One region of the Microlunatus soli genome, then DNA from elsewhere that is predicted to be linked to it. Evidence: riboswitches for the same ligand, from Rfam matches in the RefSeq annotation. Region 1 holds a riboswitch; the other holds the start of a gene.
What was found. A riboswitch is a leader RNA that binds a small molecule or an ion and turns the genes downstream of it on or off. The one in region 1 is predicted to bind FMN.
Positions count from the first base shown of each region.

Region 2: it holds a riboswitch for FMN, as region 1 does, so the genes downstream of both, ribD (bifunctional diaminohydroxyphosphoribosylaminopyrimidine deaminase/5-amino-6-(5-phosphoribosylamino)uracil reductase RibD) here and pnuC (nicotinamide riboside transporter PnuC) in region 1, are expected to answer to the same signal.

Region 1 is NZ_LT629772.1:4,662,406-4,665,765, reverse strand. It holds gene hisG (ATP phosphoribosyltransferase) at 1-834, opposite strand, end outside; gene BLU38_RS21275 (phosphoribosyl-ATP diphosphatase) at 895-1,182, opposite strand; gene pnuC (nicotinamide riboside transporter PnuC) at 1,179-1,907, opposite strand; FMN riboswitch at 2,001-2,135, opposite strand; gene mshC (cysteine--1-D-myo-inosityl 2-amino-2-deoxy-alpha-D-glucopyranoside ligase) at 2,203-3,360, opposite strand, start outside.
Region 2 is NZ_LT629772.1:3,499,440-3,502,799, reverse strand. It holds gene BLU38_RS16090 (ABC transporter ATP-binding protein) at 1-1,052, opposite strand, end outside; FMN riboswitch at 1,189-1,318, shown strand; gene ribD (bifunctional diaminohydroxyphosphoribosylaminopyrimidine deaminase/5-amino-6-(5-phosphoribosylamino)uracil reductase RibD) at 1,471-2,601, shown strand; gene BLU38_RS16080 (riboflavin synthase) at 2,601-3,227, shown strand; gene BLU38_RS16075 (bifunctional 3,4-dihydroxy-2-butanone-4-phosphate synthase/GTP cyclohydrolase II) at 3,224-3,360, shown strand, end outside.

The DNA of each region.
Region 1 (3,360 bases):
GATCGCACGGGCCCCGACCTGCCACAGGTCGTCCATGATCTGCTGAGCCTTCCTGCGCTCGACCATGGCGCGGACGGCGAACCAACCCTCCCGGGACAACGGGGCGATGGTGGGCGACTCGAAGCCGGGAGTGATCGCACTTGCCGCGTCGAGATGATCTTGGTCGACGTCGTAGTCCATCATCACGTAGGTGCGGGCGATCAGCACTCCGTTCAGCCGGCGGACCAGCGTCTCGAAGCCGTCCGGCATCTCGGCTCGGTCGGCCGGCTTGATCAAGATCGCCTCGGACTGCAGGATCGGGTCACCGAACATCTCCAGTCCGGCCTGCCGCAGGGTGGTACCGGTCTCCACCACGTCGGCGATCACGTCGGCGATGCCGAGCCGGATGGCGATCTCGACCGCACCGTCCAAGTGGATCAGCCGCGGAGAGACACCGCGCTGCGCGAGGTGCTGTTCGACCAGTCGCGGATACGAGGTCGCCAGTCGGGCGCCGTCCAACTTGTCCTCGGTCAGGTCGCTGCCGGTCGGACCGGCGAATCGGAAGCGGCTCCGGGCGAAGCCCAGACCGAGCACCTCATCGGCGGCTGCGCCGGACTCGATCAGCATGTCGCGGCCGGTGATCCCGACGTCGACGGTCCCCTCGCCGACGTAGGTCGCGATGTCCTTCGGACGCAGGTAATAGAACTCGATGGCGGTCTCACCGTCGAGGTGGACCAGTTGCTTGGTCTCGGAGCGCTGGGTGTAGCCGGCCTCCCGGAGGATGGCGGCGGCGCCCTCGGACAGCGCGCCCTTGTTGGGCACGGCGATCCGCAAGGGTGTGCGTTCGGTTGGCATCGGTACAGATCCTCACACGGGCAAGTCGGTGCGTGGGCGGGACGACGGGGTCTTCTCGGATCACAGATGTCGATACACGTCGGTCGGCTCCAGGTCCAGCGCCAGCATCATCACCTGCAGGTGGTAGAGCAACTGGCTGATCTCCTCGGCCGCCCGGTCCTTGTCCTCGTGCTCGGCGGCCATCCACACCTCGGCGGCCTCCTCGACGACCTTCTTGCCGATCTCGTGCACGCCGGCGTCCAATCGCGCGACCGTGCCGGAACCGGGCTCACGCAGCCGTGCCTTCTCGGCCAGCTCAGCGAACAGGTCGTCGAACGTCTTGGTGGAGCCGGGATCGGTCGAGGTCACGCCGACAGCGTAGTGCCGGCCGTCCGGCCTTCCCCAACCTGTCCATCCGGCCGCGGCGGCTCGGCGCCCCGATCACGTTGGATCCGCCACCAGGAGACGAAGCCGACCACGACCACCGCGGCGTAGATGATGTACATGATCGCCGACGGGTACAGCTGGGCGGCGAACAACAGCGGGACACCGACGGCGTCGACGGCGATCCAGATCAGCCAGAACTCGGTCCAGCCGCGGGCCATCCCGTACGTGGCGAGCACCGATCCGGTGAGGATCCAGGCGTCGCTGGCGGGGCCCCACGAATTCAGCGCCCGCAGCACGAAGTAGAAGACCACCCAGAGCACGACCGCGCCGCCGAGCAGTTGCAGCCGCTCGTTCCGGTTGGCCCAGCGTGGCTGCACCGCTGCCCCGGCATTCGCCCCCTGGTTGGCGCGGCGGAAGCGATACCACTTCACCCAGCCGTAGACGCTGACGATCAGGAAGAAGATCTGCCGTCCGGCCTGACCCCACAGGTTGAGGTCCTGCGGGGTGTGGAAGGTCGCGCCCAGGAAAACGGTGAAGAGGATGATGTTGCCGACGATGCCGATCGGCCAGGCGGACACCCGGCGAGCCATCCCGAGCAGGGCGCTGGCGACACCGAAGCCGTTGCCGATGATCTCCCGCCACAGGATGCCGGGGCCGATGTCGATCTTGGCGTTCACCAGCCGTGCCAGCAATTCGGAGACGTCCACGTTTCTGCTTCCTCCATATTCCGGATCCACCAGCGGACCCGGGGTATGGAGTCGCCCCCGCGGCGACCGAGGACGGCGCACACGTCGGCAGACCCGCGGTTCCTCCCATCCGGACTTTCACCGTCGGTCGTGGAGTTTCACCACATCAACCGAATCCGACCTGCTGATCGTCATCGGGTCGCGGACTGTCACCGCCGGCTCGGACTTTCACCGACCCCGGAACCACTCACTACACCCTACCGAACCGCCGATCGGCGGCCACTATTCCCCGAAGTTGTCAGAGTCGGCGAAGTTGTCAGAGCCGGATGCCGAGGAGTGCATCGACGGCTTCGGCGACCTGGTGCGGGGCGTCGGAGTCGGTGCCGTCCGCGGCGGCGCTGGCCCCGACCCAGGCGTCGACGGCGGCCAATGCGGTCGGGGCGTCGAGATCGTTGTTCAGCGCGGCCCGGAGCTGGCCGATCATCTCCTGGGCCGGCAGCCCGGCGTCCTGACCGACCGCCTGCCGCCAGCCGGCCAACCGGTGCTGTGCCGAGGCCAGCAGTTCGTCGGTCCAGGACCAGTCGGTCCGGTAGTTGTTGGCCAGCAGCGCCAACCGGATCGCCATCGGATCGACGCCGTCCTCGCGGAGTTTGGAGACCAGCACCAGATTGCCCAGCGACTTGGACATCTTCTCCCCGTCCAGACCGACCATGCCGGCATGCACGTAGGACCGCGCGAAGGGCTTCTCGGTGGCCACCCGGGCGCCGGCGGCGCACATCTCGTGATGGGGGAAGATCAGGTCACTCCCGCCGCCCTGGACGTCGAACTCGGTGCCCAGGAACTCCAACGCGATCGCGGTGCACTCGATGTGCCAACCCGGACGACCGGCACCGAACGGGCTGTCCCAGGACGGTTCTCCGGGCCGAGCCCGGCGCCACACCAGGCAGTCCAGCGGCTGTTCCTTGCCCGGCCGGTCGGGGTCGCCGCCGCGCTCGGCCGACAGTTTCAGCGCTTCGGCCTCCACCAGATGACCGACCTCACCGAAATCGGCGTCCCGACCGACCCGGAAGTACAGATCGGGATATTCCGGATCGTCGACGGCATAGATCGCGCCGCGCTGTTGCAGTTCCTCGATCAGATCGTTGACCAGGCCGATCGACTCCACCGCACCCTGGTAGCGGTCGGGCGGGATCACGTTCAGGGCTTCCATGTCGTCCCGGAAGAGCTGGATCTCCCGCTCGGCAAGGGACCGCCAGTCCTCGCCGGTGGCGTCGGCGCGTTCCAGCAGCGGGTCGTCGACGTCGGTGATGTTCTGCACGTACCGGACGTCCAGGCCGTTGTCCCGCCAGACCCGGTTCAGCAGGTCGAAGGTGACGTAGGTGTTGGCGTGCCCCATGTGGGTGGCGTCGTACGGGGTGATCCCGCAGACGTACATCCGAGCGGTCCCGTGCTTGGGTCCGAGATCGATGATCGC
Region 2 (3,360 bases), 1.2 Mb from region 1:
TCGGGCTTCTCGGTGATCAACGGTTTCAGGTCCAGCACCTCGAAGACCCGCTCGAAGCTGACCAGCGCACTCATCACCTCGACCCGGGCACTGGCCAGCGCCGTCAACGGTGCGTACAACTGGGTCAGCAGCAGGGCCAGCGAGACGACCGTGCCCGCGTCGAGGGTTCCCTGCAGGGACAGGAATCCGCCGAGGCCGTAGACCAGGGCAAGGGCCAGCGCCGAGACCAGCGTCAGTGCGGTCACGAAGGTCATCTGCACCATCGCGGTCCGGACCCCGATGTCGCGGACCCGGCCGGCCCGATCGGCAAAGGCCGAGGACTCGCGTTCGGGTCGGGCGAACAGCTTGACCAGCGTCGCGCCGGGGGCGGAGAACCGTTCGGTCATCTGGGTGCTCATCACCGAGTTGTGGTTGGCGCCCTCCCGCTCGAGCCGGGCGAGTCGGCCGCCGAGCCGGCGGGCCGGGATGACGAAGATCGGCAACAGCACCAGTGCCAGCAGGGTGATCGGGATCGACAACGACAGCATCACGACCAGCGTCAGGATCAGCGCCACGATATTGGTGACCACCCCGGACAGTGTCTGGCTGAACGCGCGTTGGGCGCCGATCACATCGTTGTTCAGCCGGCTGACCAGGGCCCCGGTCCGAGTCCGGGTGAAGAACGCGATCGGCATCCGCTGGACGTGATCGAACACCTCACGCCGCAGGTCGAGGATCAACCCCTCGCCGATCCGCGCGGAGAGCCAGCGGGTGACCATCCCGAAGGCGGCCACGCCGACAGCGACCAGCGCGATGATCAGTGCCAGCCGCAACACCTCGGCGAACGGGCGCTGCCCGATGATCGCGTTCACCACCCGGCCGGCCAGCAGCGGCGTGACGACGCCGAGCACGGCGACCGCGACGCTGAGCACCAGGAACCACACCAGGTCGGCCCGATGCGGACGGGCGAAGGCCACGATCCGGCGCAGCGTGCGGCGGGAGAAGGGCCGGCGATCGGACTGGGCGTGCATCGCGTTGTACAGCGAATTCCACGCCGTGACTTCCATGCTCATGACCGGAAATCTAGAAGTTCAAGTGTGGATGAAGTCAACGGCGTTCGCTGTAGGGCGAATCGTTGCCGGTCCGACACCAGGCGAGACGGCGTCAGCCGGGCTTGACAGGCCGTGTCAGACTCGAGACAAGAACAATCTGCGTGCTCTGGGGTCGGTGAAACTCCGAGCCGGCGGTGACAGTCCGCGACCCGTTCACAACCAGTGAGCGGTTGACCAGGTGAAACTCCTGGACCGACGGTGAAAGTCCGGATGGGAAGCGCACGCGGAGATTCGATGTCGACCGACGGCTGATCGAAGGGTCACCGGTACGGTCCGGGCGTCGGCAGCCGCCGGCTGCGGCCACCGGACCCGGAGCCTGATCGCCCGGCGGCGACATCGTCCTCTCACACCCCGGAGCTCGCGCGAGCCGAGGGACATGATGATCGAGGAGCTTCACCCACAACCCGGGCCGGCGACGGTCCGTACTGCCGAGGGCAGTGCGATGCAGCGCGCGCTGGATCTGGCCGCGACCGGCGCGTTCCACCGCCGTGGCGGCAATCCGCGCGTCGGCTGCGTCATCCTGGACGCCACCGGCGCCGTGGTCGGACAGGGACATCACCGTGGCGCCGGCACCCCGCACGCCGAAGTCGCGGCGCTCGCCGTCGCCGGTCCGGCAGCACGCGGTGGCACCGCTGTGGTCACCCTCGAACCGTGCGCCCACCAGGGACGGACCGGGCCCTGCGCCGACGCGCTGATCGAGGCCGGGATCGCCCGGGTGATCTTCGCCCAGCCGGACCCGAATCCGCTCGCCGCAGGCGGTGCCGCCCGGCTCCGCGCCGCCGGCGTGACGGTGATCGGCAACGTCGGCGCCGATCGGGCGATCATGATCAACTCCGACTGGACCTTCGCCCAGCAGCACCGCCGCCCCTGGGTGCGGCTCAAGATCGCCAGCACCCTGGACGGTCGGGTCGCAGCAGCCGACGGCAGCAGCCAGTGGATCACCTCGACCGCTGCCCGTGCCGACGGGCACCTGCTACGAGCCCGGTCCGATGCGGTGCTGGCCGGCACCGGCACCGTTCTCGCCGACAATCCCCGGCTGACCGCTCGCACCGTTCCCGACAGCGCCGATCAGCAGCCCGATCAACCGCTGCGCGTCGTCTTCGGCACCACCGAGATCCCCGCCGACGCGGCGGTGCTGGACGATTCGGCGGAGACCGCCCTGCTGCGGACCCGGTCCGCGCCCGTTGCGCTGCGAACGCTGCGGGAACGCGGCGTCTCCTCGGTGCTGATCGAGGGCGGCCCAGGGGTCGCGGCAACCTTCCTGGAGGCCGGGCTGGTCGACGAGCTGATCAGCTACATCGCGCCGGTGCTGCTCGGCGCCGGACCGGCCGCCGTCGGCGACCTCGGCATCTGGAGGATCGATGACGCGCTACGGGGCGAGATCACCGACATCACCTCGATCGGCACCGGCACGGAACGCTGCGCCCGGATCACCACCCGGCTCCGGACTGCCGCCCCGACGCCCGACCCCCAACACCCGCACAGCCCACACCACGAAGGAGATCACTGATGTTCACCGGCATCATCGAGGACCTCGGCCAGGTCGAAGAGCTGGTCCGACTGACCGACTCGGCCCGGCTTCGGATCCGGACCGCCCTCCCGATCGGCGATGTCGCACTCGGCGCATCGATCGCGGTGAACGGCGTCTGCCTCACCCTCGTCGAGCACCACGAAACCGCAGCGTCGTCGCACAGCTTCACCGCCGACGTGATGGCCGAAACGTTGTCCCGCAGCAGCCTCGGCACTCTCACCCCGGGCGCCCCGGTCAATCTGGAACGCGCGATGCCGGCCGACGGCAGGCTGGACGGGCACATCGTGCAGGGCCACGTCGACGGCACCGGGACGATCATCGAACGGCAGCCCGGCGAACGCTGGGAGGTGGTGACCATCGCCCTGCCCGATGATCTTGCCCGCTACGTCGCCGAGAAGGGATCGATCGCGGTGGACGGCACGTCGCTGACCGTCACCGCCGTCACCGACGACCCCGCCAGCTTCAGCGTCGCCCTGATCCCCGAGACGCTGGCCCGGACCACGCTCGGCGCGGCCACTCCCGGCACCACGGTCAACCTCGAGGTCGACGTGATCGCCAAGTACGTCGAGCGGCTCACGACGGCGAAGATCGGGAGTCGAGCATGATCACCCCACCGAAGGGTCCTGAGCTTGTCGCCGCGACGCCATCTGCAGCTGGGCAGCCAACCTCACCTCGCGGCCCTTCGACAGGCTCGGGGCCCGCGGCCGACGACGCGGCCGTCGAGCGGGTGATCGCCGA